3 regions of the Rathayibacter sp. VKM Ac-2835 genome follow, and region 1 is predicted to be linked to each of the others. Evidence: predicted binding sites of a transcription regulator. Region 1 holds the regulator's gene; each other region holds the start of a gene.

Region 1 (10,548 bases):
TCGGCGGGTTCGACCAGATCGCGGCGAAGCGGACGTCCTCGGGAACATCCTCGGGCAGCACCGCGTTGACATTGGAGACACCGAGTTCTGCGCAGTTGCGGCGGACGAGCTCGAGCGCCCGCTGGTTGACGTCGACCGCCCACACCCGGGCGTCGGGGGAGCCGAGCGCCAGGGCGAGCGAGATCGGTCCCCAGCCGCAGCCGAGATCCAGGAGGTCCCCGCTCGCGGGGGCGTCGGGGACCGCGTCCAGCAGGACCCGGGTGCCGAGATCGACGTGGCCGGGGCTGAACACCCCGCCGGCGGTCGTGACCTCGAGGTCGCGGCCGGCGATCCGCGCGCTGATCCTGCGGGGTCGGAGGTCGCCGTCGGGAGTGCTCGTGAAGTAGTGCTCGGCGGCCATGAGAAGTGAACTTATCAACAGCTGAGGAGTTAGTGTTATCCGGATGACGGAAGACCTGAACGAGACCGACACGACCGAGGCCGTGGACGTCGTCTCGCGGGTCCTGGCGAACGCGCAGTCGCGTTCGTCGGGATATTCGCGGTTCGTCGCGGGCGGAGCCCAGGCGCTGCAGAGCGATGGGCAGGACGTCGAGCGCGACGGCGAGCAGAGCAGTGACGGCGACCAGTTCGACCGTGCCGATCGGCAGGCGCTGCGGCGCGTCGCCGGACTGTCCACCGAGCTCGAGGACGTCACCGAGGTCGAGTACCGCCAGCTGCGCCTCGAGAACGTGGTGCTGATCGGCGTCTACTCGCAGGGCTCGATCGAGGACGCGGAGAACTCGCTGCACGAGCTCGCCGCCCTGGCCGAGACCGCGGGAGCGACCGTCCTCGACGGACTGCTGCAGCGCCGGCCGCATCCCGACCCCAGCACCTACCTGGGCAAGGGCAAGGCCGAGGAGCTGGCCGGCCTCGTCGCCGCGCTCGGCGCGGACACGGTCGTCGCCGACACCGAGCTGGTCCCGAGCCAGCGCCGCTCGCTGGAGGACGTGGTGAAGGTCAAGGTCATCGACCGCACGGCCGTCATCCTCGACATCTTCAGCCAGCACGCCACGAGCCGCGAGGGCAAGGCGCAGGTCGAGCTCGCGCAGCTCGAGTACCTGCTGCCGCGCCTGCGCGGCTGGGGCGAATCGATGTCCCGCCAGGCCGGTGGCCAGGTGGGCGCGGGCGCCGGCATGGGCTCCCGCGGACCGGGTGAGACGAAGATCGAGCTCGACCGCCGTCGCATCCACACCCGCATGGCGCGCCTGCGCAAGCAGATCACCGCGATGAAGCCCGCCCGCGAGGCGAAGCGCGCCAACCGCAAGCGCAACGCCGTGCCGTCGGTCGCCATCGCCGGCTACACCAACGCCGGCAAGTCCAGCCTGCTCAACCGGATGACTCACGCGGGCGTGCTCGTCGAGAACTCGCTCTTCGCGACCCTCGATGCGACGATCCGCAAGTCCGAGACCCCGGACGGGCGCGGCTACACGCTCGCCGACACCGTCGGCTTCGTGCGTGCCCTGCCGCACCAGCTGGTCGAGGCCTTCCGCTCGACGCTGGAGGAGGTCGCCGACTCGGACGTCATCGTCCACGTCGTCGACGCCTCGCACCCGGACCCCGCGGGGCAGATCGCGACCGTCCGCGACGTCATCGGCGAGGTGGGCGCGCGCGGGATCCCCGAGATCATCGCGTTCAACAAGTCCGATCTCGTCGACGAGGGGCAGCGGCTCGTGCTGCGCGGTCTCGCTCCCGGCGCGGTCTTCGTGTCCGCCCGCAGCGGCGAGGGGATGGACGAGCTCCAGGCGCGCATCGCCGAGATCCTGCCCGAGCCGCAGATCGAGATCGACCTGCTCGTGCCGTACGACCGCGGCGACGTGGTCTCCTCGCTGCACCGCAACGGGCGGATCCTCTCGACGCAGTACGTCGAGGGCGGCACTCACGTCCACGCGCTCGTGCACGAGGACCTCGCCGGCTCGCTCGGCGAGTTCGCGGCTCCGGCCGCGGCCGTCGAGGCGTAGCACCGACGTCGGAGCGCCCGCCGGCACGGATCACCCCGTGCCGGCGGGCGCTTCGTCGTGTGTCCCGGGCGTCGGCCGCCACCTCCGGCGACACGCGGCGTCACGGCCGGTCACATCCCGTCACGCTCCTCGACGTGCCGGGCGCCCGTTCCTACTGTGGACGACGAGGCGCCACCCGGCGCTGTGAGCGACAGCCGAGCCCGGCACCCGCCCAGACCGCGTCATCGCGGCCGGACGTCCCGGCCGCGTCGAGGAACGGAGGGCTGTGCCGTGCTGACGAACCACGCGGAGACCGCTCCGCAGAGCCACTGTCGGGCCGTCCCGTTCTCCTTCGAGATCTACCCGGCGCGGACCGCCACCGGAGCCCGCGCGCTCGAGCGCACCGTCGACCGGCTCGCGGCCGTCCGGCCGTCCTTCGTCTCGGTGACCTACGGCGCCGGCGGCTCCTCGCGCAGCGCGTCGCTCGACATCCTCCGCTACCTCCGCGAGCACACCGCGGCGGAGCCCCTGGCGCACCTCACCTGCGTCGGCTCGACGCACGCCGAGGCGAACCGCCTCGTGCACGAGTTCCTCGAGGCGGGCGTCACCCGCTTCCTGGCTCTGCGCGGCGACCCGCCGACGGACGCCGCCGAGGACGCGCCGTTCCTCGGCGAGCTGGGCAGCGCGGCCGAGCTGGTGCAGCTGATCCACCGGGTGCAGGCCGAGCGCGAGCCCTACGGCGCGGTGACGGTGCTGCCGAACGCCCAGCGGGTCGACGTCGCCCGCCGGCCGCGTGCGCAGGTGGCGGTCGCCGCGTTCCCGAACGGGCACCCGCGCTCGCGCTCCCGGTCGCAGGACATCGACGCGCTGCTGGCGAAGGAGGCGGCGGGGGCGGCCTTCGCGATCACCCAGCTCTTCTTCCACCCCGCCGACTACCTGCGCTTCGTCGAGCGCGCCCGCGCGGCCGGGGTGACCATGCCGATCATCCCGGGGGTGATGCCGGTGACCAGTCCGGAGCGCCTGCGCAGGATGCTCGAGCTCAGCGGGGAGGACCTGCCCGCCGACCTCGCGATCGCCCTCGACGTCGAGCCCGACGACGACGCTCGGATCCGCATCGGCGTCGAGCACGCTGCGGCGATGGTCCGCACCCTCGTCGACGGCGGCGCCCCCGCCGTGCACCTCTACGCCTTCAACCGGCACGAAGCGGTGCTGGAGGTCCTCGCGGAGAGCGGGCTCCTGCCTGCCGCCGAGCCGTCCACGGACGCGCCCACGCCCGCCCGCACGCCCTGACCCAGACCCGACCCCGAGCACGGAGAGATCATCATGAGCACGACCGCACCCGCCTTCCCGACCGGAACCGTTCTGGGCTACCCGCGCATCGGGCGCCGCCGCGAGCTGAAGAAGGCGGTCGAGGCCTTCTGGGCCGGCACGATCGACGCCGCCGAGCTGGAGGCCGCGGCCGCCCGGCTGCGCACCGCGACCCGGGAGCGTCTGGTGGCCCTCGGCCTCGGCCGCGACGACTCGTCGATCCCGGAGGCGCACTCCTTCTACGACCAGGTCCTCGACACCACGCTCGCCGTCGGCGCGATCCCGGAGCGCTTCGCCGATCTCGTCGTCGACGGCGCGGTCGACCTGGCCGGCTCCTTCACGCTCGCCCGCGGCGACGGCGAGCGCGCGCCGCTCGAGATGACCAAGTGGTTCGACTCCAACTACCACTACCTGGTGCCCGAGATCGGTCCCGAGACGGTCTTCTCGCTCGCCGACACCCGCCGGATCCGGGAGGTGGCGGAAGCGCGGGAGGCCGGCTTCACGACGCGGCCCGTCCTGGTCGGGCCGGTGACCTACCTCCTGCTCGCCAAGCCGAGCGAGTCGGCCCCGGCCGGCTTCGAGCCGCTGTCGCGCCTGGCCGACCTGCTGCCCGTCTACACCGAGCTGCTGGCCCGCCTGCGTGCGGCGGGGGCGGAGTGGGTGCAGCTGGACGAGCCGGCGCTGGTGTCGGAGTCGATCGAGGTCGATCGCGCCCGCGTGCTCGCCGCCACCGAGGAGGCCTATCGGGTGCTGGGCGGAGCGGCGGATCGGCCGGCCCTGTTCGTCGCAGCACCGTACGGCGACCTCGGCGACGCGCTGCCCGTCCTCGCGGCGGCGGAGATCGAGGCGATCGGCGTCGACCTCGTGAAAGGCGCTACGCCGGCGACGACTCCCGGGCTCGAGGGCACCGTGCTCGTCGCGGGGGTCGTCGACGGGCACAACGTCTGGCGCGGCGATCTCGCCGCGGCGTTCGCGAAGGCGGAGGCGCTGCGCTCGCTGACCTCGCGCGTCGCCGTCTCCAGCTCCACCTCGCTCTTCCACCTGCCGCACGACGTGACCGACGAGCCCGATCTCGACGAGCGCCTGGTCACCTGGCTGGCCTTCGCCGACCAGAAGGTGCAGCAGGTCGCCGCGCTCGCCCGCGGGCTCGACTCCGGCCGGGACGCGATCGAGCCCGAGCTGCGCGCCGCGACCGCCGCCCTCGAGGACCGGCGCTCGGCGCCCGGTGTCCGCGACGGCGCCGTCCGCACGCGAGCGGCGGCCCTCCGGCCGGAGGACTACCGGCGCGCGTCCTACGACGCGCGTCTCGCGGCACAGGAGGAGGCCCTCGGCCTGCCGCCGCTGCCGACGACGACCATCGGCTCGTTCCCGCAGACCCGCGAGATCCGCACGGCGCGAGCAGCCGTGGTCAGGGGCGATCTGACCGAGGAGCAGTACGCGACCCGCATGTGCGACGAGATCGAGCGGGTCGTGCGCCTGCAGGAGGAGATCGGTCTCGACGTCCTCGTGCACGGCGAGCCCGAGCGCAACGACATGGTGCAGTACTTCGCCGAGAACCTCGACGGCTTCGCGGTGACCCGCAACGGCTGGGTGCAGTCCTACGGCAGCCGCTGCACGCGGCCGTCGCTGCTGTGGGGCGACGTCTCGCGCCCCGCGCCGATCACCGTCGAGTGGTCGAGCTTCACCCAGTCGCTGACCGACCGCCCGGTGAAGGGGATGCTGACCGGGCCGGTCACGATCCTCGCCTGGTCGTTCGTCCGCGACGACCAGCCGCTGAAGGAGACGGCCGAGCAGGTGGCGCTGAGCCTCCGCGACGAGATCGCGGACCTCGAGGCCGCCGGCATCCGCATCGTGCAGGTGGACGAGCCGGCGCTGCGCGAGCTGCTGCCGCTCGAGAAGGACAACCAGCCGGCGTACCTCGAGTGGTCGGTCGGCTCGTTCCGCCTGGCGACCGCGGGGGCGGCGACGGCGACGCAGATCCACACCCACCTCTGCTATTCGGAGTTCGGCGTCGTCATCGACGCGATCGACCGGCTCGACGCCGATGTCACGAGCATCGAGGCGGCGCGCTCGCGGATGGAGGTCGTCGCCGACATCGAGCGGTCCGGCTTCGCCCGCGGGATCGGCCCCGGCGTCTGGGACATCCACTCGCCGCGCGTGCCCGGCGAGGAGGAGGTCGCCGAGCTCGTGCGCACCGCGCTCGACGGTATCCCCGCCCGGCAGCTCTGGATCAACCCGGACTGCGGACTCAAGACCCGCGGCTACGACGAGACGGTCGCGTCGCTGCGGAATCTGGTGAGCGCGGCGACGGCCGCGCGCCGGTCGCTGCTGGAGGACGCCGCCCGCTAGACCCTCGGGCTGCCAGGCCCGGAGACGCAGGAGGGGCGGACGGCTCGATGCCGTCCGCCCCTCCTGCGCGTGCTGCGCCGCCGCGTCAGACCGAGCGGAGCACCGCGACGATCTTGCCGAGGACCTCGGCCTCGTCGCCGAGGATAGGCTCGAAGTTGGAGTTGCGGGGGAGCAGCCAGGTGTGGCCGTCGCGCTGGCGCAGCACCTTGACGGTCGCCTCGCCGTCGAGCATCGCCGCCACGATCTCGCCGTTCTCCGCGGTGCGCTGCGAGCGGACGACGACCCAGTCGCCGTCGCAGATGGCCGCGTCGATCATCGACTCGCCGACCACCTTGAGCATGAAGAGCTCGCCCTTGCCGACCAGCTGGCGGGGGAGCGGGAAGACCTCGTCGATCTGCTGGTCCGCCATGATCGGCACGCCGGCCGCGATCCGGCCGACGAGCGGCACCATCGCCGCGTCGGCGACCGTCGCCGTCGACTCGAACGAGCCGTCGTCCTCGGTGGAGCTCGGCACGTCGATGAGGATCTCGAGCGCGCGGGGGCGGTTGGGGTCGCGGCGCAGGTAGCCGCTGAGCTCGAGCTGGTTGAGCTGGTGCGTGACGCTGGAGAGCGAGGCGAGCCCGACGGCGTCGCCGATCTCGCGCATGCTCGGCGGATAGCCGCGGCTGGACACCGAGCGCTGGATGGCGTCGAGGATCGCGAGCTGCTTCGCGCTGAGGTTCTTCCGGCGGCGGCCGGCCGCGGGCTTGGCCGCCGCCTTCGCCTTCGGCGCCGGAGTCGTCGTCCTGGCCGGCCTCGCTCCGGCCGTCTGCGCGTCGCTCACGATCGTCCCTCTCTCGGTGCGCACGCCGCGTGCGCGCCCTCTCCGCCCGAGTCGAGCACCGATGTCGGTGGTCGCTGCTGTACTGACTGCGGACTCTCGAAACTGTATCCGGCGGGGGTCCGCGTTCGAAACATTCGTTCGAGTGTGTCGCGCGATCCAGCAACGGATGCGGCGCGACCGGGTCTTGCCCGACGCGGTATTCGAAGATATATTCGGAACAGAGGTTCGGACCGGGTCCTCCCGGCCGAGGACCCGGCCCGAACCCCTGCTGAAAGGAGCGATCACCATGACCGCACAGCTCTCCACCACCGCGTTGCACCAGACTCCCGCACAGCACGTCACTGCTGCCGAGCAGCCCGGTGCGCGCACCCGGCTGCGCCTGACCCGTCGCGGCCGCGCCGTGCTCGCGACCCTCGGCGCCCTGCCGCTCGTCGCCGGAGCCTTCGTCTTCGGCCTCAACGGCGGCGGAGCCGTCGCCTCGGGCGAGAGCGCCGACATCGAGTTCCAGTACGTCACCGTCCGCGCCGGCGAGTCCCTCTGGTCCCTCGCGGAGGAGCTCGCGCCGCAGTCCGACCCGCGCGACGTCGTCTACGACATCCAGTCGCTCAACCAGCTGGCGAACGCCGGCCTCGAGCCCGGTCAGCGCCTCGCCATCCCCGCGCAGTACGAGATCGCGGGCTGATCGAGCGCGTCGAGCGCCCCGGTACCATTCCGGGGTGACGACTCTCGACGATCTCCCCCTCCGCGACGACCTGCGCGGTCAGCAGCCCTACGGCGCTCCGCAGGCCGTCGTCCCCGTGGCTCTCAACGTCAACGAGAACACCCACCCGGTCCCCGACGACGTCATCGCCGACATCGTCGAGCGGGTGTCCGTCGCCCTCCGGACGGTGAACCGCTACCCCGACCGCGAGTTCCGCGAGCTGCGCGACTCGCTGGCCGGCTACCTCGGCCACGGCCTGGCGGCCGACTCGATCTGGGCCGCCAACGGCTCGAACGAGGTCCTCCAGCACGTCCTGCAGGCCTTCGGCGGCCCTGGCCGCTCGCTGCTCGGGTTCTCGCCGACCTACTCGATGTACTCGATCCTCGCCTCCGGCAGCGGCACCCGCTGGATCAGCGTCGACCGCGAGGCCGACTTCCGCGTGTCCGCCGCCCACGCCGCCGACGCGGTGCGCCGGGAGCGCCCGGACATCGTCTTCCTCTGCGCCCCGAACAACCCCACCGGCACGCCGCTCGACCTCGAGACGATCGCCGCGGTGTACGACGCGACCGACGGCATCGTCGTCGTCGACGAGGCCTACGCGGAGTTCGCCGGTCGCGAGGCGCCGACCGCCCTCAGCCTGCTCGAGGGCCGCCCGCGCCTGCTCGTCTCCCGCACGATGAGCAAGGCCTTCGCCTTCGCCGGCGTCCGCCTCGGCTACCTCGCCGCCGACCCGGCCGTCGTCGACGCCCTCCGCCTGGTGCGCCTGCCGTACCACCTCTCCGCATTGACCCAGGCGGCCGCCACCGCGGCGCTCGCCCACGCCGACGAGATGCTCGCGATGGTGGGCGAGATCATCGTCCAGCGCGACCGGATGATCGACGGACTGCGCGAGCTCGGCTACACCCCGCACGAGACCGGCAGCAACTTCGTCCTCTTCGGCGGCGTCGCCGACCCCGGAGCGATGTTCGAGGCGCTCCTCGCCCGCGGCATCCTGATCCGCGACGTCGGGATCCCGCACCACCTGCGGGTGAGCGCGGGAACCGAGGCGGAGACCACCGCCTTCCTCGAGGCGGTCGCCGCGCTGCCCGCCCCTGAGGCGGACCCCGCGGTCGCCCTGGCCCGCGAGTAGCCGCTCGGAGGGGCGGCGGCACCCCGAATACACTGGAGACCATGACCTCCTCGAGCGCCGCTCCCGGGCGCACCGCCTCCCTCCGTCGTGCCACCAGCGAGTCGAGCATCGAGCTGTCGATCGACCTCGACGGCACCGGTGTCGCGGACCTCTCCACGGGCGTGCCCTTCTTCGACCACCTGCTGACGGCGTTCGCGAAGCACTCGCTGACCGACCTGACCGTCCGCGCGACCGGCGACATCGAGATCGACATCCACCACACCGCCGAGGACATCGGCATCGTGCTCGGCACCGCGATCAAGCAGGCGCTCGGCGACAAGGCCGGCATCTCCCGCTTCGGCGACGCCCTCGTGCCGCTCGACGAGGCGCTCGTCCAGGCGGTCGTCGACATCTCCGGCCGCCCCTACCTCGTGCACGGCGGCGAGCCCGAGGGCTTCGCGCTGCACCTGATCGGCGGCCACTTCACCGGATCGATGGTCCGCCACGTCTTCGAGGCGATCGCCTTCAACGCCGGCCTGACCGTGCACGTCACGGTGCTCGGCGGCCGCGACCCGCACCACATCGCCGAGGCCGAGTTCAAGGCGTTCGCCCGGGCGTTCCGCCAGGCCAAGGCCTTCGACCCGCTGGTCGCCGGAGTGCCCTCGACGAAGGGCGCCCTGTGACCGGCGCCCGGCCGTCCGTCGTCGTCTACGACTACGGCTCCGGCAACGTCCACTCGGCCGTCAAGGCGCTCGAGCTCGCGGGCGCCGACGTCGAGCTGACCTCGGACCGCACCCGCGCCCTCGAGGCCGACGGACTCCTCGTCCCGGGGGTCGGCGCCTTCAGCGCGGTGATGTCGGCACTGACGGCGGCGCGCGGCGGCGAGATCATCGAGAAGCGCCTCGCCGGCGGCCGCCCGGTGCTCGGGATCTGCGTGGGGATGCAGGTGCTCTTCGATCGCGGCGTCGAGCGCGGTGTCGAGAGCGAGGGCCTGGGGGAGTGGCCGGGGACGGTCGACCTGCTGCCCGCCGAGGTCGTGCCGCACATGGGCTGGAACACCGTCGACGTGCCGGCGGGCTCCCGCCTGTTCGACGGCATCGAGGACGAGCGCTTCTACTTCGTGCACTCCTACGGCGCCCGGGAGTGGACGCTGGACGTCATGCCCCCGTTCCCGCGTCCTGCGGTCACCTGGGCCGACCACGGCGGTCCGTTCATCGCGGCCGTCGAGAACGGGCCGCTCTCCGCGACGCAGTTCCACCCGGAGAAGTCCGGCGCCGCGGGCCTGCGGCTGCTCTCGAATTGGCTGGGCGGGCTCCGCACGAACTAGGATCGGCCGGTGGTCGGCGGCGCCCCAGGCGCCCCGGCCGCACCAGCTCCGAGACTGAGGATGACGATGAGCGAGTTCACCAAGGCCCCGGGCCTGGTCCTTCTCCCCGCGATCGACGTGGCCGGCGGCAAGGCCGTCCGCCTGACGCAGGGCGAGGCGGGCACCGAGACCAACTACGGCGACCCGATCGACGCGGCCGGCGACTGGGCCGAACAGGGCGCCGAGTGGATCCACCTCGTCGACCTCGACGCCGCCTTCGGCCGCGGCGACAACCACGGCATCATGAAGAAGGTCATCCGCCAGGTGAAGGGCGTCAACGTCGAGCTCTCCGGCGGCATCCGCGACGACCGCAGCCTCGAGTCGGCGCTGAACGCCGGTGCGAAGCGCATCAACCTCGGCACCGCCGCGCTGGAGAACCCGGAGTGGGCCGCCAGCGTCATCGCGCAGTACGGCGACCAGATCGCGGTCGGTCTCGACGTGCGCGGCACCACCCTCGCGGCCCGCGGCTGGACGAAGGAGGGCGGCGACCTCTGGCAGGTCCTCGAGCGCCTCGAGGAGGCCGGCTGCACCCGCTACGTCGTCACCGACGTGACGAAGGACGGCACCCTCAAGGGACCCAACCTCGAGCTGCTCGAGCAGGTCATGGCCCGCACGCACCGCCCCGTCATCGCCTCGGGCGGCATCTCGAACCTCGACGACATCGCGGCGCTGCGCGACCTCGTCCCGCAGGGCCTCGAGGGCGCGATCGTCGGTAAGGCGCTCTACGCCGGCGCCTTCACGCTCGCCGAGGCGCTCGACGTCGCCTCCGAGTGACCGGCTCGTCCTCGGGTGAGGGACGCGCGCTCCCCGCGCACCTGAGCGACTCGGCCGGCACCCCGTGGGCCGGCCGCCACTTCGAGCAGAGCGCGTCGACCGACGACGACGGCAGCGCACCCGAGGGCCTGGTCCGCGCGCTGC
Region 2 (10,548 bases), 770 kb from region 1:
CCTCGAGCACGCTGTCGAACGCAGTGCCGAGCCAGTGCAGGACGACCGGCTTCGTGGCGCGCGCGAGCACGGCGGCGTAGACGCGCTCGTAATCGGCAGCCGACTCCGCGGCGCGGGCGAGGTGGCGGCTGGCCATCAGCACGACCTCCGCCCCCGCGTCCTCGGCGAAGGCGAGCTGCTCGACGTAGGCGTCGATGACGGTGGCGAGCGGAACCACGTCGTCGGTGAGCTGGTCGGTGTTGATCCCGACCACGAGCGCCCCGCCGACCGAGGCGGCCTCGGCCGCGCTGCGGCGGATCAGCTCCTGCGTCGCCGTCCAGTCCAGGCCCATGTTGCGCTGCGCGGTGTCCATCGCGTCGGCGACGCCGAGGCCCCAGGACCAGACGTGGTGGCGGAAGCCGAGCGTGGCGTCCCAGTCGATCTGGGCCGGGTGGCCGGGACGGTTCTCGCCGTGCACGAGCGGCACGACGTGCGCGGCGGCGTAGGCGGTGCGCGAGCGCAGCGGCGCGGTCGGCCTCGTGTGCGCGGGCGCGGGCAGCAGCTCGATCGAGCGGGTCGCGCCGTCGGCGCCGAGGAGGGTCAGCCCGGTCACTGGACGGCGCCCGCCTGCGCGAGCGCCTCGGCGTCCGCAGCGGCGTCGAGGGCGGCGACGTCGATCCGGCGCCCGTCGCGCGAGGACTCCAGTCCGAGCTCGGCCAGGCGCACGCCGCGGGCTCCGGCGAAGAAGTCGTACTCGTGGGGAGCGTCCTCGACCACGTGGCGGATGAACTGCTCCCACTGGGTCTTGAAGCCGTTCTCGAACACGTCGTTGACGGGCAGCTCCTGCCAGTCCTCGGCGTAGTCGTGGGTCTCGGGCAGGTCCGGGTTCCAGGTGGGCTTGGGCGTGGCGACGCGCGGCTGGATCTTGGCGCCGAACAGGCCGACGACGGCCGAGCCGAGGGTGCCGTCGACCTGGAACTCGACGAGCTCCTTGCGGTCGACGCGCACCGCCCAGGAGGAGTTGAGCTGGGCGGTGATGCCGCCGGCGAGGTCGAAGATCGCGTAGGCGGCATCGTCGGCCGTCGCCGTGTAGGGCGCGCCGTTCTCGTCGACGCGGGTCTCGATGTGGGTGGTCGCCTTGGCGTAGACGCCCTCGATCGGTCCGAAGAGGTTCTCGAGCACGTAGTTCCAGTGCGGGAACATGTCGACGATGATGCCGCCGCCGTCCTCGCTGCGGTAGTTCCAGCTCGGGCGCTGGGCGGCCTGCCAGTCGCCCTCGAAGACCCAGTAGCCGAACTCGCCGCGCACGCTGAGGATGCGGCCGAAGAAGCCGGAGTCGATCAGGCGCTTGAGCTTCTGGAGGCCGGGCAGGTAGAGCTTGTCGTGCACGACGCCGTTCTTGATGCCGGCCTCCTTGGCCAGCTCGGCGATCTCGAGCGCCTCGGCGTAGGACTCCGCGGTGGGCTTCTCGGTGTAGATGTGCTTGCCGGCGGCGATCGCCTTCTTGATCGCGGGGACGCGCGCCTTCGTCACGAGGAAGTCGGCGTAGACCTGCCACTTCGGGTCGGCGAGCGCGGCGTCGAGGTCCGTCGTCCAGTTCGTCAGGCCGTGCTTGCCGGCCAGCTCGGCGAGCTTCGCCTCGGAGCGGCCGACCAGCAGCGGCTCGACCTGCACGCGGGTGCCGTCGGAGAGCAGCACGCCGCCCTGCTCGCGGATCGCCAGGATCGAGCGGACGAGGTGCTGGCGGTAGCCCATCCGGCCGGAGGCGCCGTTCAGGATGATCCCGAGGGTGGGGGTGGTCGGCTCTGACACGGTGCGCCTTTCGGAGGAGGGGAAGCGTTTTCCTGATGCTAGCCGTCTAGTCGTGTTGCGGGCAAGCGCTTTCCCGCTCGTAGGAGGAACGGTGGCGGGCGGGTCTCGACACGCGCTCCGCGCTACTCGACCAGCATGTGCGCGCGTCCACGCCGAAGCGCCTCGCGCGCCCTGCATGCTGATCGAGTAGCCCGCGGAGCGGGCGTATCGAGATCCCCCCACCGTCAGAACGGTGCGGGAGCATCGTCGAAGCGAGGCCCCGGCGGCCGTTCCGGCGGCCGCCCGGGCAGTGGGGGTGGTCGGTCGCTGATCCGCCGGCCGGTCGGGCTCGTCCAGACGAGGGTCCCGTGGTCATCGAACCGGTCGTAGCTCCACTGCTCTCCGTGCCGCACGTGGTGGTGCGACGTGCACAGCATGACGAGGTTCTCGAGAGACGTCTCGCCGCCGTTGCACCACTCGAGGGTGTGATCGGCCTCGGCTGTTGAGGCCGTGCGGATGCAGCCGGGGAACCGGCAGGTCTGATCCCGCAGCTGCAGGTGCAGGCGCATCTGGGATGGCGGAACGCGCCAGGTGCGGCCCACGGACACGACGGCGCCGGTGTCCGGGTCGGTCAGGACCCGGGTGAAGGACGCCGCCGTGCGGATCAGCTCGCGGGCGATCTCGGCGGGGACCGGGCCGTAGCCGTCGAGATCGGCGGGTGCGTCGTCGAGACCGACCGCGGTGGAGGCGGCGAGGGTGAGGCGCACCTCCGCGCGGACGCCGGGGACGAAGGTCGGGTCGGGCCGGTGCTCGGCGTTGGGCGTGGTTCCGGCGATGTCGCCGTCGCAGAGCAGATCGACCGCGGCGTCGGCGCTGAGCTGCTGGAGTGTGCGCGGGTCGCCTTCGTCGCGGAGGGTGCGGGCGATGCGGCGCAGTCGGTCGTAGGCGCCGGAGACGGCGGGCGCGGGAGCGGAGACGCAGAGCGTCGCCATCCCGTCGACGTCGGGCGTGATCCAGACGGCGCGGTCCTCCTTCGCGCGTGCGTGGCGCTCGACGAGGGGCTGCTCGTGCAGCTCCTCCCGCCAGCGGCCGAGGGCGCGGCGCAGCTGCGTCGTCGTCATCGTGAGGACGGCGTCAGTGGCACGCTCATCGAGCGCCCCGCGGGAAGCCTCCGGGAGACTGCTGGCCGTCCTGCAGATCGCCTCGCCCGCATCCCACAGGATCCGGCCGTCGCGGAGGAGAGCGCGGGTGAGCGGGAGGTACTCCATCAGCAGCTGCGCGGTCTCGAGGCGGCGAGAGGCCTCCTGCTCGGACACGCCGATCGCGGCCGCGAGCTCGGCGCGGACAGACCGCTCGACGAGGTCACGGGTCTCACTCCGGGACGCGCCGCGCGCGAACGCCTCCGGGACGGTGAGCGCGACCCGGTAACCGCGGTGCATCCGCTCCGCCGCCCGGAGGCGCGTCGGCGATGCAGCACGCTCGGCGGCCGCGGAGTCGTCGAAGCAGTCACGCACCTCCGCGAGTGCTGCCGCATTCTCATCTTCTGACATACGAGTATTGAAGCAGGGACCACCGACATCGGGGCGGGGTGCTGAGTCATCCGGGGACAGTGCTGTGGGATCGGGGGCTGGGGAGGAGGCTCGTTCCCGGGTGCCTCGGCGAGCGTCGGTCTCGATACGCCCTCCGGGCTACTCGACCTGCATGAGGTGGCCCGCGCCGACGCGCCCTGCACGCGCCTCATGCTGATCGAGTAGCCCGCGCAGCGGGCGTATCGAGATCGACCACCCTCAGAACAGGTGTCTGCAGACCTGCCCTTCAGCGGACGGCGGGTCTCGAGGCGCCCCTCCGGGCTACTCGACCTGCATGACGCGGCGCGGCCACGTCCTGTCCCTCACCACCGAGACGCGAAGCGGCTTCTCCGCTCGGTACGACCCGCTGCGCGGGCTGCTCAGCGAGGACGCGCTGCTCGACCAGCAGAGGCGGGGTGCGCGCGCTACGCGGCCGGCGCGGTCCGCCGCGGGGTGCTCGCCCGCAGCACGACGCGGGTCGGCAGCTCGACGGACGCGCCGTCGGCCTCGTCGCCGAGGGCCGCGGCGACCGCCCGCTCGCCGAGCGCGGCCAGCGGCACGGCGACCGTGGTCAGCCCGGGGTGCACGTCCTCCGCGATGGGCGCGTCGTCGAAACCCGCGACGCCCATGCCCGCGCCGGGCTCGACCCCGGCCGCGCGCATCGCGGAGGCGACGCCGACGGCCATCAGGTCGGTGACGGCGAAGACGAGGTCGATGTCAGCGGAGAGCCCGGCCAGCAGCGCGGCGGCCGCGTCGAACGCGCCGTCCCGGGTGAGCGGCGCCTCGACGATGAGACTCGGATCGACGCTCACACCGGCCGCAGCCAGCCCCTCGAGGAATCCCGCGACCCGGTCCGACGACGTGAGCACCGCCTCCGGACCGCGCACGATCGCGCAGCGCCGGTAGCCGGCCTCGGCGAGCGCCGCGGCGAGCGCCCGGGCTCCCGCGCGGTTGTCCACCTGCACCGAGGGGAACGGCAGCCCGCCCTGGCTGATCATCGCGACCCGCCCGCCGGACGCCTCGTAGGCCTGCAGCTCGGCGATCAGCGCGTCGCGGTGGCGGTCGGCGGCGAAGCGGCTGCCGGCGAGCACGATGGCCCGCGGCCGCCCGCCGCGGAGCGAGCGCACCAGGCCGAGCTCCTTGTCCGGGTCGCGGTCGGTGACGGCGATGCGCACGTCCAGCCGCGCCGCGTCGGCGGCGCCGATGACGCCGGACGCGATGCCCGAGAAGTAGGGGTCGGTGATGTCGCTGACGAGCAGCGCGATCGTCGAGGTGGTCCCCCGCGCGACGGCCTGCGCCGCCGGGTTCGCGGAGTAGCCCAGCTCGGCCGCGGCCGCCTCGACCCGCTCGCGGTACTCCCCCTGCACCTTGCGGGCACTGCCGTTGAGCACGCGCGACGCGGTGGCCAGGGACACCCCCGCCGCACGGGCGACGTCGTGCAGCGTCGCGGCGGCGGTCGTTCGTCGTGCTGCCACGGTGCTCCTCGGGGTCCGGCGGCGGCTTCCCGCGCGCTCGCCAGTGTACGGAGGAGTGGGCGCGCTCAGCTCGCGTCGAGCGGCGACACCCCCGTCAGCTCGGCGGCGCGGTCCCAGAGCCGGCGCGCGCGGTCGCGGTCGCGGGCCGCGCGGTTCGGATTCACCTGGCGCGGCGCCCCGCGGACCTCGCCGAGGCCGCCCGGTCCGTAGTAGGCGCCGGAGCGGGCGTCGGGCGAGGTCGCCGCGAGCAGCGTCGGCAGCGCGCCGTCGTCACCGCTCTGCCCGACCGTGCGCATCAGGGTGCCCATCAGCGCGCCCTGTCCCGCCGTCGCGTGGGTGTGCAGCTCGGTCACCGACATGCCGGGGTGCGCGGCCATCGAGCCGACGCTCGAGCCCGCCCGGCGCAGGCGCCGGTGCAGCTCGAACGCGAAGACCAGGTCGGCCAGCTTCGACTGCCCGTAGGCCGGCCACGGGCTGTAGCGGCGGCGCTCCCAGTTCAGGTCGTCGAAGTCGAGGGTGCCGAAGCGGTGCGCGAGGCTCGAGAGCGACACCACCCGGTCGGCGATCCGCGGCAGCAGCAGCCCGGTCAGCGCGAACGGTCCGAGGAAGTTGGTGCCGAACTGCAGCTCGAAGCCGTCCGCCGTGCGCCCCTCCGGCACCGCCATGATGCCGGCGTTGTTGACGAGCACGTCGATCGGCCCGGTCGCCTCGGCGAACTCGCGCACCGAGGAGAGGTCGGCGAGGTCGAGTCGCCGGACGACGACATCGCCGCCCATCCGCTCGGCCGCCCGCTCGCCCTTCTCGACGGTCCGGCAGGCGAGGACGACGTGGGCGCCGTGCTCGGCGAGCGCCCGCGCGGTCGCCTCCCCCAGTCCGCTGTTCGCACCGGTGACGACGAACGTCCTGCCGGTCTGGTCGGGGATGTCTGCGGCGCTCCAGGAGGTCATCCTCCCACCCTAGATTCCGGGCGTGCACGCCACCTGGACGCCGGTCAGTCCTCGGTCCAGCGGTACCAGTGCGCCACCGTGACCGGGCCGAGCTCGAGGAGAGGAGACGCGTCGCGGCGCCGGCGCTCCTCCGCGCTCCCGGTCAGGCCGATCCGCGCCTCGGGCGACATCGGCAGGATCTCCAGCAGGATCTCTCCCGCTCCGACCGCCCCGGCGCCCAGCTCGTCGAGGTCGAGGACCCACGGCCCGCCGTCCCAGAACTGATCGGCCACGACCTCGCCCCCGACGAGGATCCGCGCGACGTCGCCGGCCCAGTGGATCTCGAGCTCCCGGCGCCGAGCACGGGAATCGAGTGCGGGGACGTCGAGCCGGTGGACCGCCGCGGCGGCGAAGTCGGCGTCCCGCGGCGCGGAGGCGCGCCCCGCGGACTCGCCGTAGGAGGCGGGCACGCCGGCACCCTCGCGGACCAGCGCGACGCCGACCTCGACCGCGCCCCGCGGTGATGCGGCGGATCCGGGAACGGGGACGAAGCGCTGCCGCTCGACGTCCCAGGCGCGCGGCGGACGGCTGCCGTGCCGCAGGTCGCCGGCGATCCGGCCCGAGCCGTCCGTCCAGACCGGATCCTCGGAGAGGACGAGGCGGCGGCGCCCGGCCTCGACGAGCACCGACGCCTCGTCGCCCGCCTCCGCGGACAGGATCAGCACCGAGCACGCTCCGCCCGCGCCGCGCGCCCGCACCAGCACCGGCTCGTCGACGTCGAGCCGGAGGATCCGCCCGTCCTGCCGCACGCCGTCGACCTCGAGCTCCGCGCCCTCGGCGAAGGCCAGCTCCGCGGTGACGCCGCGCGCCGCGACCAGCACCAGCGTCGGCTCCGCCCCGTCGAGGAGCGTCAGCGGCGTCGCGGTCGCCCAGTCCAGCCGCACCCCGCCGACCGTCAGGCCGACCGGCCAGACCGCCAGCGTCCCCGCCGGCACCGCAGTGCTCACGGAGGGGAACCGCACGGTCTCGTCGTCCAGGCCGACCTCGAGCAGCACACCCGGGTGCTCCGGCAGCGGCTCGTGCGGCTGGTGCCAGGTGACGAACACGAAGCCGCTCGTCCCGTCGCTGCGCAGCGCCCAGCGCAGGGTGTCCGTGTCCTGCTGGCTCGAGGGCAGCTCGTCCGGCAGCGTCGACGGCATCTCCGCGAGCCGCTCGCCGAACGCCTCGAGGAAGGCGTGCTGGCGCCGCAGCAGCGCGAGCGTCGGCGACGGCCGCCCGCTCGCGCCGATCGGCGCGCGGAAGTCGTAGTCGAACCGCGGCAGGTCGTTCGGGTAGCCGGTGGCCTGCGACTCCTGCAGCCCGTCGACCGTCACTCCACGCGGGTTCGTCCCGCCGGCGTACATGTAGTACCCCTGCCAGGCCGAGCCGTTGCCGATCTTGGTGTGCGCGACCGCCGCGATGTCGAGCGGCTGCACGGCCGGGCGCCGGTGGTAGGCGGTGGCCATACCGCCGCCGAGCTCGCAGGTCGCCGGCGGGTAGTCGAGCGAGGGGGCGCGGGGCGTCACCGCGTCGGTCGCACCGCGGACGTCCGCGCCGATCCCCGGGTCGTCCCACTGGTGGCTGAAGAAGAAGTGGTCGCGGAAGGTGGTGTCCCACGGCGAGTCCGACTCGACCCAGAAGCCGTCGGCGTAGCCGCCGAAGAGCGGCAGGACCTCGTCCAGCGGGAGGTCCGCGCCGCCCCAGCCCGTCGACGTCCAGATCGGCGCGGTCAGTCCCGCCTCGCGGGCCAGGCCCTTCAGCGTCCGGATGTGCTCGGGCTGGTCGTAGATCTCGTTCTCGAGCTGGATCGCGACGACGTTGCTGCCGGGCCCGCAGCGCGAGGCCAGCTCGCCGCCGAGGGCGCCGAACCAGTCCCGGACGAGCGCCAGGTAGCGGGGATCGTCGGTCCGGTGCCGCACGTCGGCGTCCTGCACCCAGTCGGGGAACCCGCCGTTGCGGACCTCGCCGTGGCACCACGGCCCCACGCGCAGCACGACGTCCAGCCCGACCTCGGCGCACAGGTCGACGAACGCGCCGACGTCGAGGTCCCCGTCGAAGCGACGGGCGCCGCGGACCTCCTCGTGGTGGATCCAGATCGTGTAGAACGCCACGACGGTGACGCCGCTCGCGCGCATCAGCCGCAGCCGCTCCTCCCACCGCGCCCGCGGCACGCGGCTGCAGTGCAGCTCGCCCGACACCGGGACGAACGGCCGGCCGTCGCGCAGCACGGAGCGGCTGGTCAGCCGCCAGCGGTCGTGGCGGTCGACCGTGTTGCTCATCGCGGGCTCCCGGCGCTCGGCGGCCCACGGGAGGTGCCGCACCGACGCGGCGGTGACGGTGTCCTGGCGTGCTTCGGTCATGGAGATGCTCCTTCGGATCCGGCCGATCGATCCCGTCCACGCTAGCGGGGGCGGATCCGGGGCCTCCCCCTCAGCGCCGCGCCCGCGTCGACGCCCGCACCACCAGCTCCGGCAGGAACACCGTCTGCCGCGGGATCAGCTCCGGGTCCGCCGCCTCCTCCAGCAGCACGCGCAGCGCCGTCCGCCCGATCACCGAGCTCGGCTGCCGCATCGAGGACAGCGGCACGGCGGCGGCCGCGGCGAAGGAGATGTCGTCGAAGCCGATCAGCGCGATCTCCTCCGGCACGAGCATCCGCCCGTCCACGGCGAGCGCCTGCAGCAGCCCGAGCGCGACCAGGTCGTTGGCCGCGAAGAGCGCGTCGGGGCGGTCGCGCCGCGGCCGGGCCAGGATGCGCGCCCCGGCGGCGACCCCCTGCGCGACGGTCAGCGCCGTCGTCGCGACCACCTCGAGGTCCACCGCGGCGTCGCTGTTCTCGACCGCGACCCGCGCTCCCGCGAGCCGGTCGGTGACCTGGCGGATCTCGAACGGCCCGCCCACGAAGGCGAGCCGCCGCCTCCCGGTCGCGATCAGGTGCTCGGCCGCCATCCGCCCGCCGGCCACGCTGTCGACCGAGACCGAGCTGTAGCGGCCGTCGCCGCTGAAGCGGTCGACCAGCACGACCGGCACCCCGCGCCCGCGCAGCTTCTCCAGCCGCTGCGAGATGTCGCCGTAGGGAGCGATCAGCACGCCGCGCACCTGCTGCTCCTCGAAGAGGTCGAGGTACTGCCGCTCGCGCGACGGGTCCTCATCGGTGTTGCCGTAGAGCACGGCGATCTGGTGGCGGGACGCCTCGTCCTCGGCCCCGCGGACCACGTCGTTGAAGAACGGGTTCTGCCCGTCGAGTACCACGAAGCCGACGGTCGAGCTCACGCCGTTGCGGAGCTTGCGCGCGGCATCGTTGCGCACGTAGCCGAGCGACTCGACGGCGGCGTTCACCCGGGCGAGCGAGTCGTCGGAGACCTCGTCCGGCCGGTTGAGCACGTTGGAGACCGTGCCGACCGAGACGCCGGCGCGCAGGGCGACGTCGCGGATGCTCACTCGCGCCACTTCGCCTCCCCTGGGACGCCGAGCCGCCTTCCGCGTTGACCGCTCCGGCTCAGCGTCCCTATAGTAGCGATGAAGCTGGATGAATCGATTCAGGTCCTCTTCATCCGAAGCCGGGACCTGATCGCGATTCCCCTCGATGAGGAGGTACCACCCGTGGCATCAGATCCGCCACCCGCACTCGAACTCGCCCGCGTGGTCAAGGCGTTCGGCGCCGTCGTCGCGCTGCGCTCGGGCACCATCGCCGTGCACCGCGGGTCGATCCACGCCCTCGTCGGCGAGAACGGCGCCGGCAAGTCGACGCTCGTGAAGATCATCGCCGGAGTGCACCAGCGCGACGCGGGCGAGTTCCTCCTCGACGGCGAGCCGGTCGACTTCTCCTCGACCGCGCAGTCGAAGGCCGCGGGCATCGCCGTGATCTACCAGGAGCCGACGCTCTTCCCCGATCTCAGCGTCACCGAGAACATCTTCATGGGCCGCCAGCCGCGCGGTCGCCTCGGCCGCATCGACCGCAAGGCCATGCGCACCGAGGTCGTCGGCCTCTTCGAGCGCCTCGGCGTCCGGATCGACCCCGACCGCCCCGCCGAGGGCCTCTCCATCGCCGACCAGCAGATCATCGAGATCGCCAAGGCCATCTCGCTCGACGCGAAGGTCCTCGTGATGGACGAGCCGACCGCCGCGCTCTCCGGCGTCGAGGTCGAGCGCCTCTTCACCGTCGCCCGGTCGCTCCGCGACGAGGGCCGCGCGCTGATCTTCATCTCGCACCGCTTCGACGAGGTCTTCTCGCTCTGCGACACCATCACCGTGATGCGCGACGGCGCCTACATCTCCACGACCGCCACCACCGACGCCACCGTCGACGGCATCGTCCGCGAGATGGTCGGCCGCGACATCACCGAGCTCTTCCCCAAGCAGACGACCGAGATCACCGACGTCCTGCTCGAGGTCGCCGGCCTCACCTCGGCCGGCGTCTTCCACGACATCTCCTTCACCGTCCGCGCCGGCGAGATCGTCGGCCTGGCCGGCCTCGTCGGCGCCGGCCGCAGCGAGGTCGCCCGCGCCGTCTTCGGCGTCGACCCGTACGACTCCGGCTCGGTCACTCTCGCCGGTGGCCGGATCCCGGCCGGCAGCCCCTCCGCCGCGATGCGCGCCGGGCTCGCGCTCGTCCCCGAGGACCGCCGCAAGCAGGGCCTCGTGCTCGACTCCTCCGTCTCGCGCAACATCACGATGGCGATCCAGAAGTCGCTGTCCAAGGGCGGCCTGATCACCGGCCGCCGCGAGAACACGGCCGCCCGCGACTGGGCCGCGCGCCTCGAGGTGAAGACC
Region 3 (10,548 bases), 360 kb from region 1:
TCGGCGATCTGGCGGAGGTAGATCGCCTGGCTCGGGTCGCCTCCGGCGTCGGCGACCGCCGCGGAGACGAGTCCCTGCGCCTCGGCCGCGTAGCGCGGCTTCTGGGTCAGCGACCAGCCGTAGGCCACCAGAGTGCCCAGGAGCACGGCCGCGACGAGGGCGAGCCAGTGCGTGCGGAGAAGTCGCAGGACGTCTCTAAGTTCCACAGTGTCAAGTTCCTTCACTGGTTCGGACCGAGCGGCGAGCGCCGGAGACGGGCTTCAGAATTGTTGCACGCCGGTATGACGGGCCCGTTTCCGGACCGGTCAGGCGTGCACCCCTTCCGGGGCTGGCCGGGGCGGAGCACCGCTCGTGATCACGCCGAGACCGCGCAGTTCGTCGACGGCCGCGGACACGGCGGCGGCCGCATCGATCCCCTCCGGCGGACCGCCGAGCTCGGCCAGGACCGCGGCGACGAGGGCGGGCTGATCGACGCCGTCGCCGGCGGCGCGCCACACCGTCGGACCGATGCCGGCGAGCCGGATCACCGTGTTCTCGCGGAAGACGAGGACCTCGCCGCTGGGCAGCAGGAGCGCGTCGTCGACGCGCGCACGGCGGACCGACCCGTCTCCCGCCGCGTCCTCCACGTCGATCGGCAGAGCGAGGACCTCGTCCCAGATCGACGGTGCCGGCTCCTGGGTGGCGGCGAGCAGGCCGTCCACCAGGGGGAGCACGCCCTCCGCCTCGGAGTAGACCAGTCGTTTCACGCCACCGACGGAGGCGAGCGTGCGAACCAGGTCCCAGAGCGCCCTCGGGCGGGAGGCGAGGTAGGAGGTCTGCGGGACCAGGTCGTCGATCGCGTCGGTCGGATCGACCTGCTCGAGGCGGGGCTCGTCGACGCCGTCGCGGCGATCGAGCAGCACGACGCCCGCCAGCACGAGCGGCGCCTGCGGGAGGGGGCGCAGTCCGAGGTCGACCGGCGAGAGCTGCGCCTTCGGCGCGCTGCCGGTCAGGGGCTTCACCGACAGCGGCTTCGGGTAGGGCAGCACGCCGCCCTCGGGAGTGACGGCGACCGTCTCGTCGGTGACGTAGCCGAAGCGCGCGCCCAGCACCCGCGAGGCGGTCGTCTTCCCGGTGCCGGAGGCGGCCACGAACGCGAGGACGCGGCCGTCGTCAGCGGCGACCCCGCAGGCGTGCAGCATGAGCAGCTCCGCGCGGCGCTCCCCGATGGCCTCGAGCGTGAGCGTCGAGGTGAGCGACTCCTCCAGCTGAGCGACGGAGTGCGCCTGGACCCGGACGCCGGCGCCGGTGCTCGCGGCCGGGCCGAGGACGTCGGCGGAGATCACGCGGGCCTCGGCGGTGTCCTCAGCCGCGCAGGACTGCCAGCTGCTCGTGATCCGCGCGACGTCCTCGTCCGAGAGCCCGGGACCGAGCTCGACGCGGAAGGGCACCTCCAGGATCGCGAGCGACAGGCTCCGCGACGGGGTCTTCTCCGCGCCGGCGGGCTCGGCGCCCGTCCGGTCCGCGCCGGTCAATAGGCCCCGTCCCTCGCCAGGACCGCGCGCGCGGTCTTGAAGAGGATGACGATGTCACCGGTCATCGACCAGTTCTCGACGTAGTAGAGGTCGAGGCGGACGGTGTCCTCCCACGAGAGGTTCGAGCGGCCGCTGACCTGCCAGAGGCCGGTGATGCCGGGCTTCATCAGGAAGCGGCGGTGCACGTGCTCCTCGTACTGCTCGACCTCGCGGGCCAGCGGCGGGCGGGGGCCGATCAGCGACATGTCGCCGCGGAAGACGTTGAGGAACTGCGGCAGCTCGTCGAGGCTGAAGCGGCGCAGGACGGTGCCGACCTTGGTGACCCGGGGGTCCTTCGCCATCTTGAAGAGGATGCTGTTGCCCTCGTCGCGCTGCTGCGCGGCCAGCTCGGCCAGGCGCGCCTCGGCGTCCACCACCATCGAGCGGAACTTGAGCATCTCGAAGGTCGAGCCGTTCAGCCCGATGCGCTCCTGCCGGAACAGGATCGGACCCGGGCTCGTCGTCTTCACCAGCACGGCGACGACGATCAGCACGGGCGCGCTGAGGATGATCAGCATCGTCGACGCGGCGATGTCGAACAGCCGCTTGGCGAAGCGCTGCCGGCCGTCGAAGCGCGGGGTCTCGACGTGGATCAGCGGGAGTCCGGCGACCGGACGGGTGTGGATGCGCGGACCGCCGATGTCGGTGAGGCTCGGCGCCACCACCAGGTGCTCGCGACCGGGCTCGAGGGTCCAGCTGAGCTCGCGGATCCGCTGGGGCGCGAGCTCGTCGGAGCTCGTGACCACGACGGTGTCGGCGCCGGTCGCGTCCATCACCGCGCGCACGCCGTCGATCCCGGAGAAGCCGTGCAGCGAGAGACCCGCCAGCTCCGCCTCGCTCGTGAGCGCCTCGGCGCCGCCGACGGAGGTGGAGACCGCCCCGACCAGCTTGTAGCCGGCCTCGGTGCCGCGGCGCAGCTCGCGCGCCGTGTGCAGCACGCTCGCGCGGGAGCCGAGCAGGACGACCTGGCTGGAGAAGCGGCCGACCTTGCGCTGGCGGGTGAGCCAGGAGCGCCAGACGAGGCGGCCGACGCAGATCAGCAGGATCCCGGCGGGGAACGCCGTGATGATGTAGCCGCGCGCCAGCAGGATCTGCAGGAGGTAGGCGATGATCGCGACGATGCCGAAGAGCCAGATCGAGGAGTCGACGATCCGCCGGTACTCGACGTAGCCGGTGCCGACGATGCGGCGGTCGCGGGTGTCGAAGACCTGCAGGGCGAGGAGCCAGCCGATCGAGAGCACGACCGAGACCCAGGTGTAGCTGACGGCGATGTCGACGGGGTTGTTGAAGCCCACGTCGGAGTTCAGGTCGAGGTCGAACCAGAACAGCTGCGTGCCGAAGACCGAGACGAGGATCGCGATCACGTCGGTGGCGAGAAGACGCCGGCGGTAGTCCTGCTCCCAGGACGGACGGCGCTTGGGCGGGGTCCCCTGCGTCGCCGTCGATCCCCCCGGCCGCGCGTGCGGCGTCGGAAGGCCTGGATGCGTTTCCGGTGATGTCACGCCCGCAAGGCTACCCACATCCTTGTTTCGGATGGGTCACGCAGGATGAGCACATCTCGGCACTGCTAGCCGCGCAGCCGCCCGCGGCTCTCCTGGAGGTAGCAGGAACCGCAGAGCGATTCGTAGGTGACCTCGGCTCCGTCGATCGCGACCTGGTCGCCGTCGAAGACGAACCGGCCGTCCACGACCCGGCCGTTGAAGATCGCCTTCCGGCCGCAGCGGCAGATCGTCTTCAGCTCCTCGAGGCTGTGCGCGATCTCGAGGAGCCGCCTGCTGCCGGGGAACGCGGCGGTCCGGAAGTCGGTCCGGATGCCGTAGGCGAGGACGGGCACGTTCTCCAGGATCGCGATCCGGAGCAGATCGTCGACGTGCGACTCGGGCAGGAACTGCGCCTCGTCGACGAGCAGCGCACTGACGTCGCGGGCCGTCTCGGCGAGGACGCGCGCCCGCGCGGCGGAGAAGACCGCGATCGGATCGCCGTCGGGCTCGAACAGGATGTCCACCGGACGGGTCACGCCGAGCCGCGACACGATGAGCTCCTCGCCCTTGGTGTCGACCGCGGGCTTCGCGAGCAGCACCCGGTGCCCGCGCTCCTCGTAGTTGTGCGCGGCCTGCAGGAGCGAGGTGCTCTTGCCGCTGTTCATCGCTCCGTAGCGGAAGTAGAGCTTCGCCATCAGATCCTGTCTCTGCTCGGTCGCGGGCTGCACCCGCGGGTCGCGCCGTGCGCGGCCGTGGTCGTCGTCGTGGTCGTCGTGGTCGTCGCCGTCGTGATCGTCGCGGTCACTCGAGGAAGCCGTCCTCCGCGGCCCGGCGGATCAGATCGGCGCGCCGGCCGGCCGGCCGACCGACCTTCACGTACTTCTGCCGGACGCGGCGGAGGTAGGTCTTCGCCGTCTCGAACTGCACGTTCATCCTGGCGGCGACCTCGGGAGTGCTGGCGCCGGCCACGTAGAGGCGCAGCGCCTCCAGCTCCCCTGCGCTCAGCCGGGGCCGCTGCTGGGCGGCCACGCCGATCGGGAGGGGGCGCCACTGCGAGGCGGATCCGGCGGTCGAGCGCATGGCCATCGCCGAGCGCGCCGCCTCCATCACGTCCTGCATCGACTGCGCCTTCGTGAGGTGCCGCGCGGCCCCCGCCCGCAGCGAGCGCTCGCGGATCTCCTCGTCCTCGTGCTCGGCGAGGACGATCACGGTCGCTCCGGCGGCTCGACAGGTGCGGATCCGCGCCTCGATCGAGATCGGCTCGCTCAGCTCGAAGTCCATCAGGACCACCTGGGTCGGGAACACGGTGCTGGTGACCAGCTCCATCCAGGTGCCGGCGCTCACCACGAGCTCGAAGTCGGGCGCGTTGGCGGCGATCCAGCTGCTCATGCTGTCCAGGAGCAGCTCGTGGTCGTCGAGGATGCCGAGCCGGACCGGCCGGGCGGCTCCCTCGGCGGGCGGGGTCTCGGCGGACCGGGTCTCCGCCGACCTGGTCTCGGCGGACCGGATCTCGGCGGACCGGGTCTCCGCCGTGCGGACCTCCGCGGCCCGGGCGGAGGAGCCGGACGTCGGCTCACCGGGGCGAGGGAGCATGCGACGATCCTAGCCGCGGGGACGCGGACGACCGCGGCGGCCTCAGAACAGCGTCGGCTGGCCGACCCCGGGCAGGACCGAGGCCCCGTCCTCGCCCAGCTCGCGGAGGATCAGACCGCCGTTCCGGAGGCCGTCGTGCCGCGTGCCCGCCTCGCCGTCCTGCGGTCGGCCGTGCTCGCCGCCGAGCGTCCGGAGCGTGCCGAGCGAGGCGAGCGCCGAGGCCCCCCGCGCGATCGGGCCGAGCGCCGAGGACCGCATCGAGCCCGTCGCCGGGTCGGCCTCGCCCTCCTCCAGCCGGTGGTCGCGCATCAGCGGCCGGATCCGCGCGGACAGCCAGCGGCGGTACTCGACCGGCGCGTAGGCGGAGCGCCCGGGATAGAGGGACCGGTAGCGGTCGAGCAGCTCCGGGTGCTCCTGCGCGAGCCACTGGAGGAACCACTCCTTCACTCCGGGCTTGAGGTAGAGCGTGGAGTACATGATCGTGCTCGCTCCCGCCTCGCGGCAGGCGCGGAGCGAGGCGTCGAGGTGGGCGCGGGTGTCGGTGAGGAACGGCAGGATCGGCATCAGGAAGACCGAGCACTCGAAGCCCGCCTCCCTCGCGGCGGTGACGGTCGCCAGCCGGGCCGCGGCGGTCGGCGCGCCGGGCTCGATCGAGCGCTGCAGGTCCTCGTCGAACACGGCGATCGAGACGCCGAGGTCGACGGGCACGTGCTCAGCCGCCTCGCGCAGCAGCGGCAGGTCGCGCCGGAGCAGCGACCCCTTGGTGAGGATCGACAGCGGGGTGCCGGAGGCGGCGAGCGCGGCGATGATGCCGGGCATCAGCCGGTAGCGGCCCTCCGCGCGCTGGTACGGGTCCGTGTTCGTGCCGAGCGCGACCGGGTGGCGCTCCCAGCTGGGACGGGCGAGCTCGCGGGCGAGCACCTCGGCGACGTTCACCTTGACGACGATCTGCGAATCGAAGTCGCTGCCGCCGTCGAACTCGAGGTACTCGTGCGTGGGCCGGGCGAAGCAGTAGGTGCAGGCGTGCGTGCAGCCGCGCATCGGGTTGATCGTCCAGCCGAACGGCATCTTCGACGAGGAGTGCACCCGGTTCAGCGCCGACTTCGCGAGCACCTCGTAGAAGGTGATGCCGTCGAACTCCGGGGTGCGGACGGTCCGGACGAGCTCGGTGAGCTTGACCAGGCCCGGGAGCGCGGCCTCGTCCGCCGCGCCGATCGCCTGCCCGCTCCACCTCATGCGTCCATTAGAACATGTGTTCGAACATTCCGATGGATCCATGCTGGTCGAGTAGCCCCGCAGGGGCGTATCGAGACCCACCGTCCTCAGCAGGGCGGGTCTTCAGACCCGTCTTCTGAGGACGGTGGATCTCGACACGCCCGCTGTGCGGGCTACTCGATCAGCGTGCTCATCCCGCCCTCGGTGCTCAGACCGAGGCGCGGAGCGCGAGCGCCTCGGAGGTCGCGGCGACGGTGCGCTCCGCCGTCTCCGGGGCGTCGTTGAGCGTGGAGCCGTAGCTCGGCACGAGCGAGCGGATCCGCGGCTCCCAGGCCTTCATCCGGTCGGGGAAGCAGCGCTTGACGATGTCGAGCATGATCGGCACCGCCGTCGAGGCCCCGGGCGAGGCGCCGAGCAGGCCGGCGATCGTGCCGTCCGCGCCGGTGATGACCTCGGTGCCGAACTGCAGCACGCCGCCCTTCTTCTCGTCCTTCTTCATCACCTGGACGCGCTGACCCGCGGTGATGAGGTACCAGTCCTCCGAGCGGGCGGTGGGCAGGAACTCGCGCAGAGCCTTCATCTTCTTGTCGCGGCCCGCCAGGACCTCGCCGAGCAGGTACTTCATCAGGTCGAGGTTGTCGCGGGCGACGGCGAGCATCGGGCCGATGTTGTGCGGGCGGATCGAGAGCGGCAGGTCGAGCCAGGAGCCGCGCTTGAGGAACTTGGGCGTGAAGCCGGCGTACGGGCCGAACAGCAGCGACGCCTGGCCGTCGACGACGCGGGTGTCGAGGTGCGGGACCGACATCGGCGGGGCGCCGACGGCGGCCTTGCCGTAGACCTTCGCCTGGTGCCGGGCCACGATCGCCGGGTTGTCGGTCCGGAGGAACTGGCCGGAGATGGGGAAGCCGCCGAAGCCCTTGATCTCGGGGATGCCCGACTTCTGCAGGAGGTGCAGGGCACCGCCGCCGGCCCCGACGAACACGAAGCGGGCGACGACCTTCTTGGGGGTGCCGCCGACCTTCTGCTTGAGGTCCAGGCGCCAGGTGCCGTCCTTCTGCCGGGTGATCCCGGTGACCTCGTGGCCGGTGTCGAGGGTGCCGCCGTGCGCGACGACGTGGTCGAAGAGCTGGTGGGTGAGGGCGCCGAAGTCGACGTCGGTGCCGGCCGGGATGCGCGTGGCGGCGTAGGGGCCGCCACCGGCGGGGCGCTGCTCCATCAGCAGGGGCGCCCACTCGTGGATGGTCTTCGTGCTCTCGGTGAACTCCATGCCGGCGAAGAGCGGCTGGTCCTTCAGCGCCTCGTAGCGCTTGCGGAGGTACTCGACGTTGGCCTCGCCGTGCACGAAGGTCATGTGCGGGGCGGAGTTGATGAAGCTCGAGGGCTCGCGGATGTCACCGGCCTCGACCAGGCTCGACCAGAACTGGCGGGAGATCTGGAACTGCTCGTTGATCTGGATCGCCTTGGCGGGATCGACGGAGCCGTCGGCCGCCTCGGGCATGTAGTTCAGCTCGCAGAGGGCGGCGTGGCCGGTGCCCGCGTTGTTCCAGGGGTTCGACGACTCCTGCGCCACGTCGCCCAGGCGCTCGTAGGCGGCGATGGTCCAGTCGGGCTGGAGCTTGGTGAGGAGTGCACCGAGGGTGGCACTCATGATGCCCCCACCGATGAGGGCGACGTCGACCGGTTCCGAGGAGTTCACGAGAGTCGAGTTTACCGTCGGGCGCCGGGCGGCAGGCGGGCCGGGGGCCCGCTCCCCCATCAAATTGACGGCTTTTCCCGTCGGGGGTCGGCGGGGGCGGCCGATGCTCGGACACGTGGGTCTCGATGCGCCGCTCCGCGGCTACTCGACCAGCATGCGGGCGCCGCGGCGCAGGCGGGCGCTCCATGCTGATCGAGCAGCCCTCGCAGAGGGCGTGTCGAGACCCGCGCCGGGTCAGGCGACGGGCTGCTTGGCCGCGATCAGCTCGGCGATCTGCACGGCGTTGAGCGCCGCGCCCTTGCGGAGGTTGTCGTTGCTGATGAAGAGGGCGAGGCCGCGGCCCTCGGGGGCGCCCTCGTCGGCGCGGATGCGGCCGACGTAGCTCGGGTCGCTGCCGGCGGCCTCGAGCGGGGTCGGCACCTCGCGCAGCGCGACACCGGGGGCGTCGGCGAGCAGCTCGCGGGCGCGCTCGGGGCTGAGCGGCGCGGAGAACTCGACGTTGACCGAGAGCGAGTGGCCGGTGAAGACCGGCACGCGCACGCAGGTGCCGGAGACCAGCAGGCCGGGCAGCTCGAGGATCTTGCGGCTCTCGTTGCGGAGCTTCTTCTCCTCGTCGGTCTCGTTCAGTCCGTCCTCGACGAGGCTGCCGGCGAACGGGATGACGTCGAACGCGATCGGCGCGACGTATTTCTCCGGCGCCGGGAAGGCGACCGCCGAGCCGTCGTGCACGAGGTCGAGCAGGTGCTCGTCGGCGACGGCCGCGCGGACCTGACCGGCCAGCTCGTTCGCTCCCGCGAGCCCGCTGCCCGAGACGGCCTGGTAGGTGCTGACGATGAGGCGGGTGAGGCCGGCCTCGCGGTCGAGGACCTTGAGGATCGGCATCGCGGCCATCGTGGTGCAGTTCGGGTTCGCGATGATGCCCTTCACGGCCTGCTCGATCGCGTGCGGGTTCACCTCGCTGACGACCAGCGGGACCTCGGGGTCCATCCGCCAGGCGCTGGAGTTGTCGATGACCACGGCGCCCGCGGCGGCGAAGCGGGGCGCCTGCGCGCGCGACCCCGTCGCTCCGGCCGAGAAGAGCGCGATGTCCAGGCCCGAGGGGTCGGCGGTCTCGGTGTCCTCGACCACGATGTCCTCGCCGCGGAACGGCAGGGTCGTGCCGGCCGAGCGGGCGGTCGCGAAGAAGCGGATCGACGCGATCGGGAAGTCGCGCTCCTCGAGGAGGCGGCGCATGACGGTGCCGACCTGACCGGTGGCTCCGACGACTCCGATGTGGAGGGGGGTGCTGCTCATGCTGTGCTCTTTCGTCCGTGCGGCGCTCGCGGGAGGAGCGGACCGAGGGTGCTGGCGGGAGGTGCCGGGGCGGGCTCCCCGGAGACGGTACCGAACGCCGGAGGAGGCGCGGGGACCGGAGGGTGCGATCGGCAGGATCGCGGGGGCGTTCGGCGGTCAGCGACCGGTGCCGGCGTAGACGACGGCCTCGTCGTCCGCGTCGAGACCGAAGGCGGTGTGCACGACGCGGAGGGCGTCGTTCACCGTGTCGGCGCGCGTGACGACCGAGATGCGGATCTCGCTGGTGGAGATCATCTCGATGTTGATCCCCGCCTCGTAGAGGGAGCGGAAGAGCTTGGCCGAGACGCCCGCGTTGGTGCGCATGCCGGCGCCGACGAGCGCGAGCTTGGCGATCTGGTCGTCGTACTGCAGCGACTCGAAGCCGACCTCGTCCTTCTCGGCGTTCAGCGCGGTGAGGACCGTCTGGCCGTCGGCCTTGGGCAGCGTGAAGGAGATGTCGGTGCGGCCGGTCGCGGCGGCGGAGACGTTCTGCACGATCATGTCGATGTTCGAGCCGGTCTTGGCGACGATCGTGAAGATCTGCGCGGCCTTGCCCGGGATGTCGGGCACGCCGACGACGGTGATCTTGGCCTCGTTCAGATCGGCGGCGACTCCGGCGATGATCGGCTCTTCCACGGGCTGTCCATTCTTCTCGGTGCTTCCGGGGGCGTCCTCGCCGGGCACGGCGTTGTAGACGATGGTGCCCTCGTTGGGGCTGAACGAGGAGCGCACGTGCAGCGTGACCCCGTGACGGCGGGCGAACTCGACGGCGCGGATGTGCAGGACCTTCGCGCCGGCCGCGGCGAGCTCGAGCATCTCCTCGCTGGAGATGCGGTCGAGCTTGCGGGCCTTCTTGACCACCCGCGGGTCGGCGGTGAAGACGCCGTCGACGTCGGTGTAGATCTCGCAGGTGTCGGCACCGAGGCCGGCGGCGAGGGCGACGGCGGTGGTGTCGGAGCCGCCGCGGCCGAGGGTGGTGATGTCCTTGGTGTCGCGGTTGAAGCCCTGGAAGCCGGCGACGATGACGACCGCGTTCTCGTCCAGCGCGGCGCGCAGGCGCACCGGGGTGATGTCGACGATGCGGGCGGCGCCGTGCTGGGCGTCGGTGATCATGCCGGCCTGGCTGCCGGTGAAGGAGCGGGCGTCGTAGCCCATGCTCTTGATCGCCATGGCGAGCAGCGCCATCGAGATCCGCTCGCCGGAGGAGAGCAGCATGTCGAGCTCGCGCGGGGCGGGGATCGGCGTGACCTGGTGGGCCAGCTCGAGCAGGTCGTCGGTCGTGTCGCCCATCGCGGAGACGGCGACGACCACGTCGTTGCCCGCCTGCTTCGTGGCGACGATGCGCTTCGCGACCCGCTTGATGCTCTCCGCGTCGGCGACGGAGGACCCGCCGAACTTCTGGACGATCAGGCTCACGCGCTACTCCCGGGTCAGTGGCTCGGGCCGTGGCGACCCGACGCAGGAGTCTACCGGCGGCCGCATGCGCGAGGGGTCATGTTGCGGCGAGGCCGCCCGGACCGCCGGCTCGGCGTCAGTTCTCGACGAGGCGGCGGCCCTCGAAGGCGCGGCCGAGGGTGATCTCGTCGGCGTACTCGAGGTCGCCGCCGACGGGGAGGCCGGAGGCGAGGCGGGTGATCCGGATGCCGAGGGTGCTGAGCATGCGGGAGAGGTAGGTCGC

What was found. Region 1 encodes LexA, which represses DNA repair genes until DNA is damaged. Its sites were predicted from a motif close to TCGAACANNTGTTCGA; they were not measured.
Region 2: a site for LexA is predicted at 3,559-3,574, ahead of HRK28_RS10150 (HNH endonuclease signature motif containing protein). Genes of this name have one in related genera too.
Region 3: a site for LexA is predicted at 5,872-5,887, ahead of HRK28_RS11960 (Rv2578c family radical SAM protein). Genes of this name have one in related genera too.

The regions. Positions count from the first base shown of each region.
Region 1 covers NZ_JABSNQ010000002.1:1,253,633-1,264,180, forward strand. Annotated here, with positions in the region: gene HRK28_RS13590 (class I SAM-dependent methyltransferase) at 1-400, opposite strand, end outside; gene hflX (GTPase HflX) at 444-1,997, shown strand; gene HRK28_RS13600 (methylenetetrahydrofolate reductase) at 2,268-3,266, shown strand; gene metE (5-methyltetrahydropteroyltriglutamate--homocysteine S-methyltransferase) at 3,300-5,633, shown strand; gene lexA (transcriptional repressor LexA) at 5,719-6,456, opposite strand; gene HRK28_RS13615 (LysM peptidoglycan-binding domain-containing protein) at 6,743-7,138, shown strand; gene HRK28_RS13620 (histidinol-phosphate transaminase) at 7,173-8,285, shown strand; gene hisB (imidazoleglycerol-phosphate dehydratase HisB) at 8,327-8,947, shown strand; gene hisH (imidazole glycerol phosphate synthase subunit HisH) at 8,944-9,591, shown strand; gene priA (bifunctional 1-(5-phosphoribosyl)-5-((5-phosphoribosylamino)methylideneamino)imidazole-4-carboxamide isomerase/phosphoribosylanthranilate isomerase PriA) at 9,658-10,404, shown strand; gene HRK28_RS13640 (SseB family protein) at 10,401-10,548, shown strand, end outside.
Region 2 covers NZ_JABSNQ010000002.1:487,930-498,477, reverse strand. Annotated here, with positions in the region: gene HRK28_RS10160 (DUF993 family protein) at 1-592, opposite strand, end outside; gene HRK28_RS10155 (Gfo/Idh/MocA family protein) at 589-1,734, opposite strand; gene HRK28_RS10150 (HNH endonuclease signature motif containing protein) at 2,016-3,320, opposite strand; gene HRK28_RS10145 (LacI family DNA-binding transcriptional regulator) at 3,764-4,813, opposite strand; gene HRK28_RS10140 (oxidoreductase) at 4,879-5,760, opposite strand; gene HRK28_RS10135 (beta-galactosidase) at 5,805-8,138, opposite strand; gene HRK28_RS10130 (LacI family DNA-binding transcriptional regulator) at 8,209-9,225, opposite strand; gene HRK28_RS10125 (sugar ABC transporter ATP-binding protein) at 9,379-10,548, shown strand, end outside.
Region 3 covers NZ_JABSNQ010000002.1:894,872-905,419, reverse strand. Annotated here, with positions in the region: gene HRK28_RS20850 (polysaccharide biosynthesis tyrosine autokinase) at 1-206, opposite strand, end outside; gene HRK28_RS11980 (hypothetical protein) at 306-1,514, opposite strand; gene HRK28_RS11975 (sugar transferase) at 1,511-3,055, opposite strand; gene HRK28_RS11970 (thymidine kinase) at 3,121-3,729, opposite strand; gene HRK28_RS11965 (response regulator transcription factor) at 3,836-4,627, opposite strand; gene HRK28_RS11960 (Rv2578c family radical SAM protein) at 4,670-5,863, opposite strand; gene HRK28_RS11955 (malate:quinone oxidoreductase) at 6,051-7,598, opposite strand; gene HRK28_RS11950 (aspartate-semialdehyde dehydrogenase) at 7,773-8,831, opposite strand; gene HRK28_RS11945 (aspartate kinase) at 8,988-10,286, opposite strand; gene recR (recombination mediator RecR) at 10,402-10,548, opposite strand, start outside.